One region of the Klenkia terrae genome, then DNA from elsewhere that is predicted to be linked to it. Evidence: riboswitches for the same ligand, from Rfam matches in the RefSeq annotation. Region 1 holds a riboswitch; each other region holds the start of a gene.
What was found. A riboswitch is a leader RNA that binds a small molecule or an ion and turns the genes downstream of it on or off. The one in region 1 is predicted to bind cobalamin.
Positions count from the first base shown of each region.

Region 2: another riboswitch for cobalamin. It lies ahead of UXQ13_RS02630 (ABC transporter substrate-binding protein); the one in region 1 lies ahead of UXQ13_RS08145 (energy-coupling factor ABC transporter permease).
Region 3: another riboswitch for cobalamin. It lies ahead of UXQ13_RS00285 (putative cobaltochelatase); the one in region 1 lies ahead of UXQ13_RS08145 (energy-coupling factor ABC transporter permease).
Region 4: another riboswitch for cobalamin. It lies ahead of UXQ13_RS17730 (ABC transporter substrate-binding protein); the one in region 1 lies ahead of UXQ13_RS08145 (energy-coupling factor ABC transporter permease).

Region 1 is NZ_JBAPLV010000007.1:6,641-11,281, reverse strand. Features, by position in the region: gene UXQ13_RS08155 (FAD-dependent oxidoreductase) at 1-1,076, opposite strand, end outside; gene UXQ13_RS08150 (ArsR/SmtB family transcription factor) at 1,131-1,490, shown strand; cobalamin riboswitch at 1,737-1,909, shown strand; gene UXQ13_RS08145 (energy-coupling factor ABC transporter permease) at 1,981-2,667, shown strand; gene UXQ13_RS08140 (energy-coupling factor ABC transporter substrate-binding protein) at 2,664-2,990, shown strand; gene cbiQ (cobalt ECF transporter T component CbiQ) at 2,987-3,724, shown strand; gene UXQ13_RS08130 (energy-coupling factor ABC transporter ATP-binding protein) at 3,721-4,578, shown strand; gene UXQ13_RS08125 (MerR family transcriptional regulator) at 4,612-4,641, opposite strand, start outside.
Region 2 is NZ_JBAPLV010000002.1:125,615-130,255, reverse strand. Features, by position in the region: gene UXQ13_RS02650 (SCO family protein) at 1-484, opposite strand, end outside; gene UXQ13_RS02645 (hypothetical protein) at 643-1,020, opposite strand; partial or broken gene UXQ13_RS02640 (zf-HC2 domain-containing protein) at 1,270-1,368, opposite strand; gene UXQ13_RS02635 (sigma-70 family RNA polymerase sigma factor) at 1,426-1,986, shown strand; cobalamin riboswitch at 2,150-2,351, shown strand; gene UXQ13_RS02630 (ABC transporter substrate-binding protein) at 2,417-3,979, shown strand; gene UXQ13_RS02625 (ABC transporter permease) at 3,976-4,641, shown strand, end outside.
Region 3 is NZ_JBAPLV010000001.1:58,593-63,233, reverse strand. Features, by position in the region: gene UXQ13_RS00305 (DUF1990 family protein) at 1-486, shown strand, start outside; gene UXQ13_RS00300 (transcriptional regulator) at 473-766, opposite strand; gene UXQ13_RS00295 (hypothetical protein) at 763-1,194, opposite strand; gene UXQ13_RS00290 (hypothetical protein) at 1,191-1,655, opposite strand; cobalamin riboswitch at 1,684-1,821, shown strand; gene UXQ13_RS00285 (putative cobaltochelatase) at 1,860-3,932, shown strand; gene cobO (cob(I)yrinic acid a,c-diamide adenosyltransferase) at 3,934-4,548, shown strand; gene UXQ13_RS00275 (cobyrinic acid a,c-diamide synthase CobB) at 4,545-4,641, shown strand, end outside.
Region 4 is NZ_JBAPLV010000022.1:11,006-15,646, forward strand. Features, by position in the region: gene UXQ13_RS17725 (FAD-binding and (Fe-S)-binding domain-containing protein) at 1-2,264, opposite strand, end outside; cobalamin riboswitch at 2,295-2,477, shown strand; gene UXQ13_RS17730 (ABC transporter substrate-binding protein) at 2,604-4,073, shown strand; gene UXQ13_RS17735 (ATP-binding cassette domain-containing protein) at 4,079-4,641, shown strand, end outside.

The DNA of each region.
Region 1 (4,641 bases):
TCGCGGTACCCGTGCGGGGGCACCGTGCCGCAGGAGTGGAAGTCCGGGTCGATCAACGGCGCCAACCGGGACGAGGACTCCACCCCGGGATCCAGGTCCAGCCGCAGCTCCCGCAGCATCCCCAGGTCGGGCCGGAAACCGGTCGCAGCAGCTACCGCGTCCACCGTCAGTGCCAGCGGCGCCTGGTCCCGGCCGATGCCGCGCACGACGACCTGGTCCCCGGCCGGGGTCAGTTCGGTGATCGTGACCTCCCGGTGCAGGGTGATCGCGCCGGTCGCCACGGCCGCCTTCAGGTCCGAGCCCAGCAGACCGCGGGCGGGCAGGCCATCGGAGTCCCCACCCCCGTACAACCGGGCCGGCGACCGGCCCCGGATCGCCCAGCTGATCTCCGTCCCCGGCTCCTCACCCTGCAGCCGGGTCAGGGCCAGCAGCGTGTTCGCCGCCGAGTGCCCCATCCCGACGACCAGGGTGTGCCGGCCGGCGAACCGGGCCCGGTCCCGGCCCAGCACGTCGGGCAGCGGCCCGACCAACCACCGCTCGGCCGCCGACTCCCCCACCGCCGGCAGCCCGGAGGCACCCAGCGGGTTGCGCTGACCCCACGTACCCGAGGTGTCGATGACCGCCCGGGCGGTCAGGTCGACGACGATCCCGTCGCGGACCGTGCGAACCAGGTAGGGCCGGCCCTCCCGGCCCAGGCCGCGGGTCTTGTCCACCCCGACCCGGGACACCGCCTCCACGCGCACGCCCGTGCGGATCCGCGGCGCCAGCTCCGGGGTGGCTGCCAGCGGGGCCAGGTAGTTCTCGACCAGCTCGGCGCCGGTGGGCAGCTCATCGGCGGCCGGGGACTCCCACCCGGTGCGCTCCAGCAGCCGGGCCGCGGCGGCATCCACGTCGTACTCCCACGGGGAGAACAACCGCACGTGCCCCCACCGCGCCACCGCCGCTCCCGGCCGGTCACCGGCTTCCAGCACCAGCGGCTCCAGGCCGCGCTCGAGCAGGTGCGCGGCGGCGGCCAGCCCGACCGGGCCGGCACCGATGACGACGACAGGGAGGTCTGCGGTGGTGGGTGCGCTCATGAACCGAACGTAACAGCGGATGCTGTTGACAACAACAGGTGCAATACTCGGTGCGTGACCCAGGACCTGGACGTGCGCCTGCTCGGTGTCGACGAGCTCACCTCACCCGCCGACCGCGCACGCCTGCTCGCCCCCCAGCTCAAGGCCCTGGGCGACCCCAACCGACTGCACCTGGTCCTCCTGCTCGCCGAAGGGCCGGCCACCGTCCGCGAACTCACCGACGCCAGCGGCATGGGCCAGACCCTCGTCAGCCACCACCTCGCCCCCCTCCGCGAGGAAGGCCTGGTCACCGTCACCCCCCGCGGCCGCAGCAACGTCTACGCCCTGTGCTGCGAAGCCCTCGCCGGCCCCGTCAAGACCCTCGCCACCCTCGCCGCCCTCACACCCGAAGGCGCCGACGCCTGCTGCCGCTGACCCCCGGGGCAGGTCCGGTGCTGAGCAGTGCACCGGGCTCGGCGAGTCCGATCTCAAGGGTTGCGACCTCAGTGAAGTCGGTGTGGACGACCGGGGTGCCACCGAGCCCGACATGCAGCCTCATCCCTCGAGCAGCTGACCCGCTCGCTCCGTGGCCCGACGGGGCCTGACCAACCTGCTGAGCACGTATCTGCACAACCGTTCGAGCAGCACCCGGGCCCTGTCCGGGTGGTGGCGGGTGTGGTGTGCTGTGGTGACCACGACGGCAGTGGAGGAAGCCCGGTGCGATCCCGGCGCGGTCCCGCCACTGTGTCCGGGGAGTCCGTCCCCACGCTCGACCACTGGCCCTGGGCCGGGAAGGTCGGGGACGGGTGCCGATCCGGGAGCCAGGAGACTCCAGCCGTCGTCCCTGCGATTCCGGGCGTGGACACCCGGGAGAGGACCGACCCCGTGCTGACTCCTGCCCTGCTCGCCCCGGCTGTGGTGCTCCGTGCACATCGCTGAGGGCTTCCTGCCCCCTGCCCACGCGATCGGCTGGACCATCGCCGCGGCGCCCTTCGTCGTCCACGGGGCACGCGCCGTGGTCAAGGAGGTGAGGGAGAACCCGGAGTCCACGCTGCTGCTGGGCGCCGCGGGTGCCTTCACGTTCGTGCTCAGCGCGATCAAGCTGCCCTCGGTGACGGGCTCGTCGTCGCACCCCACCGGCACCGGGGTGGGCGCGATCCTCTTCCGGCCACCGGTGATGGCCTTGCTGGGCACGGTGGTGCTGCTGTTCCAGGCCCTCCTGCTGGCCCACGGCGGACTCACCACCCTGGGGGCCAACGCCTTCTCCATGGCCGTCGTCGGACCGTGGGCGGGGTACGGCACCTATCGGCTGGCCCGCCGCGCCTCGGGCAACCTGCTGGTCGGGGTGTTCGCGGGCATGATGATCGCGGACCTGTCGACCTACGTGACGACCTCGCTGCAGCTCGCACTGGCCTTCCCCGACGCCGAGAGCGGCTTCCTCGGTGCCGCGGTGAAGTTCCTCGGGGTCTTCGCCGTCACCCAGGTGCCGCTGGCCGTCGCCGAGGGGTTCCTGGGCGTGCTGCTGTTCCGTGTGCTGACCGTCAACGCCCGCCCGGAGCTGGAGCGGCTGGGTGTCCTGCGGCCGCAGCCCACCGACGAGGCGACCCGATGACCCGGCGTACGTGGGTCACCCTCGCCCTGGTCGCGTCCGTCGTGGCGCTGTTCGCCCTGCCGCTGGTGTTGGGCGCCCCCAGCGACTACGCCGGGACCGACAGCGTGGCCACCGCGGAGATCCAGGCCAGCAACCCGGGCTACGAGCCGTGGTTCGACTCCGTCTTCTCCCCCGGTTCCAGCGAGGTCGAGTCCGGGCTGTTCGCCCTGCAGGCCGCGCTCGGCGGCGGCGTCCTGGGGTATGTGCTGGGCCGGTTGCGCGGGCGGCGGTCCCGAGCGACGGCCGAGGCACCGACCAGCGGGCCCGCCGACACCACCCCGTGACCGGCCTGGCCGTCGACGACGCAGCCTGGGCCAGCACCTGGCGGCCCCGGGCGGTCGGGGACAAGCTGCTGCTGACCCTGGGGTTGGTGCTGTGCGCCCTGGTGCTCCCGGTCTGGCCGGGCTCCCTGCTGGTCGGGCTCACAGCTGTCGGCCTGGCCCTGGGCCCGGCGCGGGTCCCGGCCCGGGTGTTCGCGCGGGCGGTGCGCCTGCCGCTGGCCTTCGTCGCCGTCGGCGCCGTCACCGCGGTCGTGCAGGTGTCCACCGACGGCATCGGCTGGGCGCCGGATGCAGCGGCGACCGGAGGTGCGCTGGTCGGGCATGCGCTGGCCGGCGGCGCCGCGGTCATGCTGCTGGCCACCACCACCCCGGTGTCGGACCTGCTGCCGGCGCTGCGCCGGGCCCGGGTGCCCGCCGCGGTCGTGGAGGTGGCGTCGATGATCTACCGACTGCTGTTCGTCCTCCTGATCAGCATGCGCACGATCCGCGAGGCGCAGACGTCCCGACTCGGGTACTCCACGGCCCGGCGCAGCTACCGGTCCTCCGGCCTCCTGGCCGCCGCCGTGCTCACCCGCTCCTGGGACCGGGCTCGCCGGCTGCAGGGAGGCCTGGCCGGCCGCGGCATGACCACCGACCTGCGCGTGCTGCCCGAGGTGCTGCCGTCCTCCCGGTCGTTCCTGGCCGGCACCGTGCTCGGGCTGACCGTCCTGTGCGGGCTCACCGTGGTCCTGTCGTGAGCGGCGGACGGCTGGCGGCGACCGACGTGGTGGTCGGCTACTCCCGGGGCAGCAGGGTGCTGGACCGGGCGTCGCTGGCCGTGCCGGAGGGGCGACGGCTGGCGGTGCTGGGTGCCAACGGCTCGGGCAAGACCACCCTGCTGCGCTGCCTGTCCGGCGCCCTCGTCCCGGCCTCGGGCCGGATCAGCCTGGACGACGCAGCCCTGGAGCACACCCGCCGCGGACTGCAGGCACACCGCCAGCAGGTCCAGCTGGTGCTGCAGGACCCCGACGACCAGCTCTTCAGCGCCTCGGTCGCGCAGGACGTCTCCTTCGGCCCGCTGAACATGGACCTGGCCGAGGACGAGGTCCGTGCGCGGGTCGTCGAGGCCCTCGAGCTGCTCGCCGTCACGGGGCTGGCTGCTCGGCCCACCCACCAACTGTCCTACGGGGAACGCAAGCGGGTGGCCATCGCCGGTGCGGTGGCGATGCGCCCACGGGTGCTGCTGCTCGACGAGCCCACCGCCGGGTTGGACCCCTCCGCGGTGACCGAGGCCCTCGCCGCCCTCGACCGCCTGCAGCGCCGGGGCTCGACGGTGGTGATGAGCACGCACGACGTCGACCTGGCGCTGGGGTGGGCCGACGAGGTCGCGGTGGTCGTGGACGGCCGGGTGGTGCAGGGCGAGCCCGAGCCCGTCCTCGGCGACGACGCCCTGCTCGCCCGGGCCCGCTTGGACCGACCGTGGGCGCTCTCCGTCGGTGCCCGGCTGCATCAGCTCGGGCTGCTCCCCGAGGGGCCGCTGCCCCGGGACACCGAAGCTCTGCTCGCGGCGCTCCCCACCGGTACCGCGCCGACCACCCCCGGACGCTCATGACCTGGCGCCAGGTGGTGGCTCACTGCCGTGCGGTCAGCTCCGCACGGCGTCCGGGCTCAGGCG
Region 2 (4,641 bases), on a different contig from region 1:
CGGCCGCCCCGGAGCTGAACCGTCCGAGGTACTCACCCAGGACCGCCGGGGTGTCGCGCGCGGGGTCGGTGGTCACGAAGACGACCTGCACCTGCTCGGCGACCGCCGGGTCCACGGTCTGCAGGGCGATCGCGACGTCGGCCATCGTGGTGGGGCACACGTCGGGGCAGTTCGTGTAGCCGAAGAACAACAACGTCGGCGCATCCCCGGTGCGGGCCGCGAAGTCGTACGCGGCACCGGACTGGTCGGTCAACGTGAAGGTCGGCTTCTGGAACGGGGTGGCGAGGTTGAGGCCCTCGTAGGGGTTGTCGGGTGCCGAGAGGGTGGCCGGCGCCGGTGGCATGGACATCCCGGCCATGCCGCCGCCGTCGGCGGTGGCGCCCGTGTCCGGGGAGCTGGCCGGGGTACCGCAGCCGGCCAACAGCAGGGAGGCGCTGAGCAGGGCGGCCCCCAGCAGGGTGCGGCTCCGGTGGGTGCTGCGCATCGGTCTGTGCCTCGTTCTGTGGTGAGGGAGGTGTGTGGGGTGTTCAGTCGTAGCTGTGCCCCTCCGGGCCGCGGGGCACGCGTCGGGGGTCCCGGCCAGGCGCCCCCCGGCGGGCTACGTCGGGGAGAGCCCGCCCAGACGGCCCGGAGGACCCATCCTCACGTCTGCACCTGGTGCTCCCGACGCAGGGGGACGGGGGCCTCCGTGGTGCGGAGGACCCACCGGGGTGCACGCGAGCGCTGCTCCGGCCACCGGGCTCGGGCGACGGCCGCGGACCGCACCGAAGCGCGTGGACGCCCGTGCCACGCCAGCGCTGCCACCAGCAGGGTCCCGGCCAGCAGGAGCAGGTGCCCGGCGGCACGACCAGTACCCACCTGGCTGGCCAGGAGGTCCCGCACGGTGACGAAGGTGAGCACCGAGGTGAAGAACCCGAGCAGCGGCAAGGCGCCTGCCGCCAGCCTGGGCAGGCCCGCGACGACGACGAAGGCGAAGGCGAGCGCGGCATTCCAGGCGCCGCTCTCGTGGGCGACGTGCATCGGGGCCGACATGGTGCCCGCCCCCCCGAGGAGCGCCGGGAGGCTCAGCGCCGTCTGCCCAGCCCCGACGGCCAGGAGGGCCAGGCGCAGCGTGGTCGACGCCCACGACCTGGACCGACCTGCGCGGCCCGCCATCTCGGGCAGCCGGGTCAGGACCGCCATCGTGAGGTCCGGGACCGGTACGGCGGGAGCCATCCGGACCCGGCGGGTCGCCTCGACGGCGGCATCGGACCATCCCTGGCAAGCCAGGCAACCGCTCAGGTGCTCCTCGACCCAACGGTGGGGGAGGTCACCGGCCTCGCCGTCCATCCGGGCCGACAGCGATTCACGGAACGACGAGCAGTCCATGGTTCAGTAGTCGTCGCAGGGGGCGGCTGAGTTCCGCCGCTCACCGACTTCGACGGGATGGACGTGGACCAGCTCGAGGTGTGGGCGGCGCGGGCCGCGGGGGGTGACGTCGCGGCCACCGCCGCGCTCGTGCGCGCCACGCAGACCGACGTGTGGCGGTTGTGCTCGCGGCTGGTGGACAGGCAAGCGGCCGACGACCTCACCCAGGAGACGTACCTGCGGGCCATCCCTGCGTTGGCCGGGTTCCAGGGCCGGTCGAGTCTGCGCACCTGGTTGCTGTCGATCGCCCGCCGGGTGTGCGCCGACCACCTGCGCTACAAGCAGCGGCGCAGGCTCGTGTTCGTCGGGGGTGGCCAGGAGGTGGAGTCCCTGCTGGGCGAGCACCCCGCCGTCACCGACGAGGTCGGCGGCACGGTGGCCGCCCGTGATGCCCTGGATCGGCTGGAGCCGCAACGGCGGGAAGCCTTCGTGCTCACCCAACTGCTGGGGCTTCCCTACAGCGAGGCAGCCGAGGTCATCGGCTGCCCCGTCGGCACCATCCGTTCGCGGGTCGCCCGGGCCCGGGCCGACCTCGTGGCCGCCATGGTCAGCCACGCCGAGCCCCGCCGCCGAGCCTGATGCCCGGAGGGCACGGACCGGTGGGCACAGGTCTCGTCGCCGGGCACCGAGGCCGAGCTGTCGGCAGACTCGCCCGAGATAACGATGAGGTCACGGCTGGGGGGTCTCGGAACCCCTGGTCCGGCTCGGGCGACTGAGGGAGCGAGCCCGCACCAGCGGGCTCGCGAGTTCCGCCCGCCGTGGTGCTCGGGAAGCCGGTGTGATGCCGGCGCGGCCCTCGCCACTGTGATCAGGTGGTCTCGCTCCTCGCCTTCGCCCACTCGTGGGGCCGAGGCAGCCACTGGACCCGCACGTCGGCGGTCCGGGAAGGCGGGGTGAGACCGACACCTGTCAGCCAGGAGACCGGCCACGGCATCGGGAGTCATCCACGAGGTGCTGGCGGAGACATCTGATGACGCTGCGTGCTGTCCTGTCCACGAAGGTCCGGCCCGTGACCGCCCTGTCCATCGCCGCACTGGCGTTGAGCGCCTGCGCGACCACCGGCGGCGGAGGTGACGCCGCCGCGGACCCCGAGGCCCCGGCCACGTTGACGATCGCGACCAGCTTCGCCATCGACGACCTCGACCCGCTGGAGAACGCCTTCTGGGGCCCGGAGTTCGGCTACGTCGAGTTGCTGATGCGCCCGACCCGCGAGGGCACCCCGGAGCCATGGGTGCTGTCGGACCTGCAGAGCACCGATGACACCACCTGGACGCTGACGCTCAACGAGGGCGTGGCGTTCACCGACGGCGCCGGCTTCGACGCCCGGGCCCTGGCCGATCTGCTGACCTGGACGGCGGAGAACGTCGACAGCTTCGCCAGCGCCTCGGCGCTCGCCTCGGCGGAGGTGACGGGGCAGGACGAGGTCACGGTGACCACCTCGCGGCCGGTGCCGACCCTGGCCAGCGTGTTCGCCGACGAGTCGATGGTGCCGGTGTTCGACGTCGCCGGCTACGAGGACCACCTGGCCGCCGGCGACGCCCCCTCGGCGCTGGTGGACGCCGACCTGTACACCGGGCCCTACGCGGTGCAGAGCCTGGACGACCAGGCCGCCGAGCTGGTCCCGGTGGCGGGCTACTGGGGTGGCACCCCGGCGCTGAGTGCGCTGACGGTGAAGTTCGTGCCCGAGGCCAGCTCGCGGGTGCAGGCGGTGCAGACCGGGGAGGCCGACCTCGCGCTGTACATGCCGACCGCGATCGAGCAGACCCTGGAGGGCCGCGACGATGCGGTCTGGGTGACCGGGGAGCCCACCGGCTCGACCTTCTCGTTGAGCTTCAACACCCGCTCCCCCGGCTGGGACGACCCCGCCGTCCGCACCGCCGCGCTGCTGGCGGTGGACTACCGGGCCCTGGTCGAGGATGTACTGGACGGACTGGCCGACACCGCGACCAGCGTCTTCGCCCCGTCCCTGCCCTACGCCGTGGACACCCAGGAGACCGACCTCGACGCCGCCGCCGACCAGCTCGAGGCCGCAGGCTGGACCGCCGGCGCCGGCGCCGGCGCCGACGGCACCCGCACCAGGGACGGCGTCCCGCTGACCCTGCGGCTGCTGAGCTACCCGCAGCAGCCGGACTCGACCACCCTGGCCGAGGCCCTGCAGGTGCAGCTGGGCGAGGTCGGGATCGACGTGCAGGTCAGCCAGGTCGACGACGTCACCGCCGCCCGCGAGGGCAGCGACTGGGACGCCGCGATCGTCGGGGACTCCCTGGTCTCCTTCGGTGGCAGCCCGGTCGAGGGACTCACCGACGGGCTGGTCACCGGGGGCAGCGAGAACTACGGCGGGGTCTCCGACGCCACCCTGGACGACCTGGTCGCCCGGCTGTCGGTCAGCTTCGACGACGCCGAGCGCACCGACCTGCTCGAGCGCATCCAGACCGTCATCCACGACCAGGGCTACTTCGCGGCCACCGTGTTGCGACTGCCCGCGGTGGTCAGCAACCAGGCGTGGTCGGGGTACGAGACCCCGATCAGCAACCTGTGGGTGACCGCGGACACCGCACCCGCCGCGGCGTGACCCGCGCCGCCCTGCGGCGGCTGGGTCAGGCCCTGGGGACGGCGGCCGGCGGTGCGATCCTCACCTTCGCACTGCTGGTCGCCGCCCCCGGCGACCCCGCCCGCCGGGTGCTGTCCGCCCGCGGCGTGCAGGACCCCACGCCGACGGCCGTGGCCCAGGTCCGCGCCGAGCTGGGCGTGGACCAGCCCCTGCCGCTGCGGTTCTGGGACTGGCTCACCGACCTCACCCGGGGCGACCTCGGGGTGAGCTGGCGGACCGGGCGGCCGGTGACCACCGAGCTGGTCGACCGGCTGCCCGCGACGGCGATCCTCGCGGTCTCGGCCCTCGGGCTCGCCGTCGTGCTGTCCCTGGCGCTGGGGTTGCTGGCCGCGGCCCGCCCCGGCGGCTGGCCCGACCACGTCGCCCGGGTGCTGTCCACCGCGGTGCTGGTGGTGCCGGGGTTCCTGCTCGGCGTCGTCGTCCTGGATGTGCTGGTCGTCCGGGCAGGGCTGGGTCGGGTCATCGCCGACGGCACCTGGAGCACGGCCTTCCTGCCGGCGCTGGTGCTGTCGCTGGGGGCAGCAGCCAGCTGGTCCCGGGTATTGCGTGCGGGTCTGCTGGAGGCACGCGGCGCCGCGCACCTGCGGGTCAGCCGGGCCCGGGGTGCCGGCCCCGCCCGCCGC
Region 3 (4,641 bases), on a different contig from region 1:
TGGGACCCCGACGCCCCCGGTTCCCGGGTGCACGAGGAGACCGTGCTGGTGGGTCGGGGGGACGACGCCTGGACCGCGGCGGGTGCGCTGATGCGGTGGGCGGTCAAGCCCCGCAGCGGCTTCGCCGTCCACCCGCCCGGCCCGGTCACCACCGGTGCGGACCTGGTGCTCGTCGCCGCGGTCGGGCCCCTGCGCGTGCGCGAGCCGATCCGGGTGGTGGCCGTCGTGGACACCCCCGACCGCAGGGGCTTCGCCTACGGCACCCGCCCGGGGCACCCCGTCTCCGGCGAGGAGGCCTTCGTCGTGCACCGGGACGCCGAGGGTGCGGTCTGGCTGACCCTGCGGTCCCTGACCCGCCCCGGGACGGGGATCTGGCGACCGCTGTTCCCGCTGCTGCTGGTGGCCCAGCGGGTCTACCGACGTCGGTACCGCCGGGCCCTGGTCCACCCGACCCGAGGGCCGGTGGACCGGATCAGCCGCCGGTGATCCGGCGGAGCTCGGCGACGTGCGCGGTGAAGGCCGACCGGCCGGCCGGCGACAGCGACAGCGAGGTGCGCTGCCGGGAGGCCACCGTGGCCTTGCGGACCCGCACGTAGCCGGCGTCCTCGAGCTGCTTGACGTGCTTGGACAGCACCGAGTCGCTCACCCCGACGGCGTCGCGGACGGCGGCGAAGTCCATCGAGTCCACCGCGGCGAGCAGCCCGCAGACCTGCAGCCGCGGCGGGGCGTGCACCACTTGGTCGAAGCGGGGCTCGACGGTGGTCACACCCCCTCCCGCAGCTCGCGCTGCCAGGCCCGGGTCCACCGGGCGGACAGGACGGCGACCGCGATCCCCAGCACCGCGCCGGCCACCACGAACAGCCACGGTCGCTCGTCGCCGAGCGCGAACGCCGGCACGAGCACCACGAGGACGAACGCCGCCCAGCCGGCCAGCACCCGGGGCGGGGTGTGCACCCACACCCCGGTGGAGCGCCGGTAGACCCCGACGAGCAGCCCGATCCCCAGGCCGAACACCAGCACGGCCGGCGCGGTGACCCACGGGGAGTCCAGCGCGTTCGAGGAGACGAAGGCGAACAGCAGCAGCCCGATCGCCGGACCGAACCAGCGCGGGGGCGCCACCCGGTCGGCCAGCGCGGCCCGGTCGCGGTCGAGCGCGGCGAGGTCGGCGGCGGCGCGGTCCCGGTCGGCGCTCATCGCTCGCCCCGCAGCTCGCGCTGGGAGACCGTCGTCCAGCGGCGGCTGAGCAGCGCGGCCGCGACACCCAGGACGACGCCGGTCACCACCATCGCGTACCGGACGCCGAACCCGACCTCGAGCGCCGGCCCGACGACGAGCAGGACCAGGCACGCGGCGCCCCAGGCCGCGATGACCGGCTTGGTGGACGGTCCGCCGTTGAAGCCGTTCACCCACAGCCCGGTGTGCCGCCGGTAGCCGGCGGCCAGCAGGGCGATCCCGCCGAGGAAGACCGGCACCGCGACCAGGGTGAGCCACGGGAAGGCGAAGGAGTAGGTCGCGAAGAAGCCCCCGACCAGCACCCCCAGCGCCGGGTCGTACCACCCCGGTTGCCGCAGCCGGTCGGCCAGCGCCGCCCGGTCGGTCTGCAGGGCAGCCAGGTCGGCCACCGCCCGGTCCCGCACCGCATCGTCTCTTTCCATGTCGGAAAGTCTGCCGGACGACTTTCCGAATCGTCAAGTCATCGGGCGTGGTCTCATTGGCGGCGAACTGCGACGGCAGTGCAGGAAGCCGGTGCGACTCCGGCGCGGTCCCGCCACTGTCAGCCCCCCGGGGTGAGCCAGGAACTGCGGCCGTCGCCACCTGCCACCTCCGGGCGCGGACACCCGGGGAGAGGATGCGCACCCGTGGTCTACCCGTTCAGCGCGGTCGTCGGCATGGACGACATGCGCCTGGCCCTGCTCCTCAACGCCGTCTCCCCCGCCGTCGGCGGCGTGCTGGTGCGCGGTGAGAAGGGCACGGCCAAGTCGACGGCGGTCCGTGCGCTGGCCGCCGTCCTGCCGCCGGTCGACGTCGTCCCCGGGTGCCGGTTCGGCTGCGACCCCGCGGCGCCCGACCCGGCCTGCCCGGACGGTCCGCACGAGCCCGGCGCCGGTGCGCAGACCCGCCCGGCCCGGCTCGTCGAGCTGCCGGTCGGTGCCTCGGAGGACCGGCTGGTCGGCTCGCTGGACATCGAGCGCGCGCTGACCGAGGGCGTGAAGAGCTTCGAGCCCGGCCTGCTGGCGGCCGCGCACCGCGGCGTGCTCTACGTCGACGAGGTCAACCTGCTGCACGACCACCTGGTCGACCTGCTGCTGGACGCCGCCGCGCTGGGCCGGGCCTACGTCGAGCGCGAGGGCGTCTCGGTGCAGCACGCCGCCCGGTTCCTGCTGGTCGGCACCATGAACCCCGAGGAGGGCGAGCTCCGCCCCCAGCTGCTGGACCGGTTCGGGCTCACCGTCGAGGTCGCCGCCCCGCGCGAGCCGGGCCTGCGCGCCGAGGTCGTGCGCCGCCGGTTCGCCGCCGACGCCGACCCGGCCGGGTTCGAGGCGCGCTGGGCCGGCGAGGAGACGGCGCTGGCCGACCGGATCGCCGCCGCCCGCGCCCTGCTGCCGCAGGTGGTGCTGGGCGACGCCGCGCTGTCCCAGGTCACCGCGGTCTGCGCCGCCTTCGGCGTCGACGGCCTGCGCGCCGACATCGTCACCGCCCGGGCCGCGATCGCGCACGCCGCCTGGTCGGGCCGCACCGACGTGACCGAGGACGACGTCCGGGTCGCCGCCCGCCTGGCCCTGCCGCACCGCCGCCGCCGCAACCCCTTCGACGCCCCCGGCCTGGACGAGGACACCCTCGAGCAGGCCCTGGACGACGCCCGCCCCGACGACCCCGAGCCCGACCCGGACGACACGGCCCCCGAGGGCGACGGCGGCCCGGACGGCGGCTCCCCGGACGGCGGCTCCCCGGACGGCGGCTCCCCGGATCCGGGCCAGGGCCCCGACCAGCCCTCCTCCGAGGCAGGCGAGGGAGCCCCTACCGAAGGGTCCGCGGCCCAGGGTTCGGGAGGGGATCCCTCGCCCCCGACCGACGACGCCCCCCACGCGGAGGCCGCACCGGCGCCCGAGCGGGCCGCCGTGGCGCCCGACGAGGCGTTCCGCGCCCGCCGGCTCGAGGTCCCCGGCATCGGGGACGGCGTCGCCGGACGACGGTCCCGGGCCCGCAGCGAGCGCGGCCGGGTGGTCGGCTCCCGCCGTCCCGAGGGCAGCGTGACCCGGCTGCACCTGGTGGACACCGTGCTCGCCGCCGCCCCGCACCAGCTGGCCCGCGGTCGCTCCGGTCCCGGGCTGCGGCTGGCCCGGGAGGACCTGCGGCAGGCCGACCTGGAGGGCCGCGAGGGCAACCTGGTGCTCTTCGTCGTCGACGCCTCGGGATCGATGGGCTCGCGCACCCGGATGGCCGCGGTGAAGGGCGCCGTCCTCTCGCTGCTGACCGACGCCTACCAGCGCCGGGACAAGGTCGGGCTGGTCACCTTCCGCGGCTCCGACGCCGTCCTCGCGCTGCCGCCGACCTGGTCGGTGGAGGCCGCGGCCGCGCGGCTGACCGACCTGCCCACCGGCGGCCGGTCCCCGATCGCCGCCGGGCTGCTGCGGGCGCACGAGACGCTGCGGGTGGAGCGGGTGCGCGACCCGCGCCGCCGTCCGCTGCTGGTCGTGGTCACCGACGGCCGGGCCACCGGCGAGCGCGGCACCGACCACCTCGCACAGGCGCACCGCGCCGCCGGGCTGCTGCAGGCCGCCGGCACCGCGAGCGTCGTCGTGGACTGCGAGTCCGGGTTCGTGAAGCTCGGCCTCGCGCACACCCTGGGCGTCCACCTGGGCGCGCAGACGCTGTGCCTGGAGGAACTGGGCGCGCAGGAACTCGTCTCGACCGTGAAGGCGGCTGCCTGACATGCCCCAGGGACAGGTGACGGCGGTCCCCGTCGACGGGCTCACCACCCGGCAGCGCCGCAACCGGCCGCTGCTGGCGGTGCACACCGGGGAGATGAAGGGCAAGTCCACCGCCGCCTTCGGGATGGCGATGCGGGCGTGGAACCAGGGCTGGTCGATCGCGGTCTACCAGTTCGTCAAGAGCGCCAAGTGGAAGGTCGGCGAGGAGAACGCGCTGACCGCGCTGGGCGAGGTGCACGCGCAGACCGGCCAGGGCGGGCCGGTGGTCTGGCACAAGATGGGCTCGGGCTGGTCCTGGTCCCGCCGGGCCGGCTCGGAGGTCGACCACGCCGCCGACGCCGCCGAGGGCTGGGCGCAGATCAAGCGCGACCTGGCCGCCGAGGCGCACAGGTTCTACGTGCTCGACGAGTTCACCTACCCGATGAAGTGGGGCTGGGTCGACGTCGAGGACGTCGTGCAGACGATGCGCGACCGACCCGGCAACCAGCACGTCGTCATCACCGGGCGCACCGCGCACCCGGCGCTCGTCGAGGCCGCCGACCTGGTCGTGGAGATGACCAAGGTCAAGCACCCGATGGACGCCGGCCAGAAGGGCCAGCGGGGGATCGAGTGGTGACCGCCATCCCGCGCATCGTGCTGGCCGCGCCGTCCTCCAGCGCCGGCAAGACGTCGATCGCGACCGGGCTGATCGCCGCGCTGACCGACCGCG
Region 4 (4,641 bases), on a different contig from region 1:
GCCACCGTGCGGGCCAGCTGGCTGCGCGCGGTGTCCAGCTGGCCGGTGGAGATCCAGGTCAGCCCGCAGCACACCGGCTCGGTGACCCGGACCGCGAACCCGGCGTCCTCGAGGACGACGACCGCGGCCCGACCGACCTCGGGGCTGAAGTGGTCGGTGAACGTGTCGACGAACAGCAGGACCGGCTCACCGGTGCCGGGCGCCCGGCGGGCGAACCAGGCGCGGAAGGTCTGGTCGGCGAACCGCGGCAGCTCGCGGTCCCGGTCGATGCCGCCGGCGGCCCGGGCCAGTGCACCCCCGGCCGCCGTCCCCAGCACCGCGTTGACCAGACGGGGCGCGCGGGCGGCCAGCCGGGCGGTCAGCGGCAGCCAGCCCAGCGACCAGTGCGACCGCGGCCGCCACCAGCGTCGGTACCGGGCGTGCAGCACCTCGGCCTTGTAGGTGGCCATGTCCACCCCGGCCGGGCAGTCCACCGCGCAGCCCTTGCAGGACAGGCACAGGTCCAGGGACTCCAGCACCTCCGGCGAGCCCAGCCCGCCGACCAGCGTGCCGTTGGCCGCCTCCTGCAGCACCCGGGCGCGGCCACGGGTGGAGTCCTTCTCGTCGCCGGTGGCCAGGAACGACGGGCACATGACGCCGCCGGTGGCCGTGGCGTCGGCGCGGCAGCGGCCCACCCCGACGCAGCGGTGCGCGGCCACCGACAGGTCGCCGGCGTCCGAGGTCAGCGGGAAGGCCCGGCTGGGCAGCGGGTGCGCGGCGGGCAGCCGGAGGGTGGCGTCCAGGGGTTCGGGGTCGACCAGCACCCCGGGGTTGAGCAGCCCGGTCGGGTCGAAGGCGTGCTTGACCGCGGCGAACGCGGCCAGCAGCTCGGGGCCGTACATCCGCGGCAGCAGCTCGCTGCGGGCCCGGCCGTCGCCGTGCTCGCCGGAGACCGACCCGCCGTACCCGGCGACCACGTCGGCGGCGGCCTCGACGAACTCGCGCAGCACGTGCGGCCGGTCGGCCAGCGGGAAGTCGATCCGGGCGTGCACGCAGCCGTCGCCGAGGTGGCCGTAGACCAGCGCGTCCAGGCCGTGCGCGTCGAGCAGGCCGCGGAAGTCGCGCAGGTAGGCGCCCAGGTGCTCCGGCGGGACGGCGGCGTCCTCCCACCCGGGCCAGGCCGGCGCCCCGGCCGGGGTGCGCCCGCCGAGCCCGGCGCCGTCCTCCCGGATCCGCCACAGCCGCAGCGCGTCGGCGCCGCCGACCACCAAGGAGTCCAGCGCCCCGGCGTCGGCCACCAGCCGGCGGGCGGCGTCCTGGGCGGCCGCGGCCGACTCCCCCGCGACCTCGACGAACAGCCAGCCGTCGCCGCGCGGCAGATCCGGCACCGCGGCGGCCCCCCGGCGGCGGCGGACGACGTCGACCAGCCGGGCGTCCATCCCCTCCACCGCACGGGGCGCGTGCGGCAGCAGCCCGGGCACGGCGTCGGCGGCGGCCGGCATGTCCGGGTAGCCCAGCACCACCAGCGCGGTGGCCGCCGGCACCTCGGCCAGGGAGACGGTGGCCTGCAGCAGGACGGCGAGGGTGCCCTCCGAGCCGGCCAGGAACCGGCCCACGTGCCGGCCGCGCTCGGGCAGCAGGTGCTCCAGCGAGTAGCCCGACACCTGCCGGCGGAACCGCCCGGACCCGGTGCGGACGGCGGCCAGGTTGGCGTCCACCACCGGCCACAGGTCGACCGGGCCCGCGGACCCGGGCCCGGCGTCGAACACCTCGCCCGCCGCCGTCGCCACCTGCAGGGAGACCACCGTGTCGGCGGCCCGACCGAGGCTCATCGCGTGCGCGCCGCAGGCGTTGTTGCCGATCGTGCCGCCGATGGTGGCCCGGGAGTGCGTCGACGGGTCGGGGCCGTAGGCCAGCCCGTGCGGGGCACCGGCGTCGGTGATCCGGTCCAGCACCACGCCGGGCTGGACGACGGCGGTGCGGGCGTCGGGGTCCAGCGCCTGCAGCCGGGTGAGGTGCCGGGAGGTGTCCAGCACCAGGCCAGGTCCGATCGCGTTGCCGGCGATCGAGGTGCCGCCGCCACGCATCGTCAGCGGGACGGCGAGCTCGCGGCACACCGCCAGGGCGGCCAGCACCTCGTCGGCGTCCCGCGGGTAGGCCACCGCGGTCGGCACCACGCGGTGGTTGGAGGCGTCGGAGCTGTACTCCGCGCGCCGCCGGGTGCCGTCCTCGACCTCGGCCAACCCGGCCGCCCGCAGACCGGCCACCAGCTCCTCGACCGCCACCGGGCCAGTGTGCCTCTAGGGTGGGCGGCGCAGCTGGTCCGGCCGCCGCGAGGCGGCCGGGGCAAGAGGGAACCCGGTGCGAGTCCGGGACTGCCCCGCAGCGGTGAGCAGGAACGACCGCCGTCATCAGCACTGGGTCCCCGGACCTGGGAAGCGACGGCCAGTAGGTGGGCACCCGTGCCCGTGCCCGCGAGTCCGAAGACCTGCCAGATGCGGCCGCGCGGCCTCCCGCGTGGTCGGTCGGCGACCTCGTGGGCGGGTCCGGACGACGGCGGGGTCACCCCTGCCCGTTCCCTCCCCCGGCGTCGCGGACCTCCCGCCGCTCGCGAGGAGAGAGCCGTGAAGAGGACCACCCTGGGCATCGCCGCCCTGCTGACCCTGACCGCCTGCGGCGGCGGGTCCTCGCCGTCCGCGGACGGCGACCGGATCCGGCTGGCCTACGCCTTCGCCCCGGTCGCCGGGCTGTCGCCCTACAGCGACGACGCCGTCATCGGCTACGGCGTGGGCGCCACCGAGACCCTGGTCCGGCTGGACCCGGCCGGTGCACCCGAGCCGCTGCTGGCCACCTCCTGGACCCAGGTCGACGACCTCACCTGGCAGTTCGACCTGCGCGACGACGTCACCTTCCACGACGGGACGGCGATGACCGCCGACGTGGTGGCGGCGTCCCTGCAGCACGCGGTGGACGCCGACCCCAGCCCGCGGGCGCTGTCCGGCGTGGAGCTGACCGTCGCCGCGGCCGACGAGGACACCCTGACCCTCGCCACCGCCGCACCCGACCCGGTGCTGCCGCAGCGGCTGACCTCGCCGGAGCTGGTGGTGCTCTCCCCCGGCGCGTACGCCGACCCGTCGTCCCCGGACCTGGTGGGCACCGGCACCGGCCCCTACGAGCTGACCGCGGTCACCGGCACCAGCGGGGCGACCCTGGACGCCGACCCCGACTACTGGGGCGGCGCCCCGGCCGCCGACGGCGTGGACGTCACCTTCCTGTCCGACGGCACCGGCCGGACAGCGGCCCTGCGCGCCGACGAGGTCGACGTCGCCCAGGCCGTTCCGGTCTCCCAGGTCGACGGCCTCGGGTCGGGTCACCGGCTGCAGTCGGTGCCGCTGCCGCGCACCGTCTCGCTGCACCTGACCACCACCTCGCCGGTTTTCGCCGACCCCGGGCTGCGCGAGACCGCCCGGCAGGCGGTGGCCGGCCTGGACGTCGCCGGCACGCTCTACGAGGGCCAGGCCGACCCGCCGCAGGGCCTGTTCGGGCCCACCTCGACCTGGGCCGCGGACCGGCAGCCGCCCACCTACCCGTCGGCCGTGCCGGCGAGCGGGCAGGCGGTCAGCCTGGCCACGTTCTCCGACCGCGCCGAGATGCCCGAGGTGGCCGCCGCGGTCGCCGACGCGCTGCGCACCGCCGGGTTCACCGTCGACCTGCAGGTGGGCCTGTACTCCGACATGGAGGCCGACTACCTCGACGGCCGCTACGACGCGGTGCTGATGAGCCGGTCCTACGGCCAGGACACCGCCGACCCGCTGTCCTACCTGGCCTCGGACTTCGGCTGCGCCGGCGGGTACGACCTGTCGCAGTTCTGCGACCCCGCGGTGGACGCCGAGCTCGCCGCCGGGTCGCAGCTGACCGACGTCGCGGCCCGCAACCAGGTCGCGCTCGCCGTGGAGCGCACCGTGCTGGGGTCCGACGCCGTCGTCCCGGTGGTCCACGACCGCACCCGGTTCGGCGTCGCCGACCGGGTGAGCGGGCTGGCCGCGGACCCGTGGGAGCGGTCGATCATCACCGTCGACACCGCGGTCTCCTGACCGGCGTGGTCGCCCGGGTCAGCGGGCTCACGGTCGCGGCCGGCGACCGCCGGCTGGCCGGCCCCGTCGACCTGGCGGTGGCCGACGGCGAGCGGGTCGGGCTGGTGGGTGCCTCGGGCTCGGGCAAGTCCCTGCTGGTGGCCGCGCTGCTCGACGAGCTCCCGGCCGGGCTGACCACCACCGGCTCGGTGCAGGTGGCCGGCCGGGCCGGCGCGGTGTTCCAGGACGGCGCCACCGCCCTGGACCCCCTCGCCAGGGTCGGCGCCCAGCTGACCGGGCCGCTGCGCCGGCTGCGCGGGCTGTCCCGCGCCGCCGCCCGGGAGCACGCGGCCGGTGTGCTGGACCGGCTCGGCCTGCCGCCGGGCACCCTCCGCGCGTGGCCCGCGACGCTGTCCGGCGGGCAGCGGCAGCGGGTCGCGCTGGCCCTGGCGCTGGCCGGCGACCCGCGGCTGCTGGTCGCCGACGAGCCGACCACCGCGCTGGACACCGTGGGCCAGGCCGCCGTGCTGGACCTGCTGGACGCGCTCGCCCCGGCGCTGGTGCTGGTCAGCCACGACCTGGCCGTGGT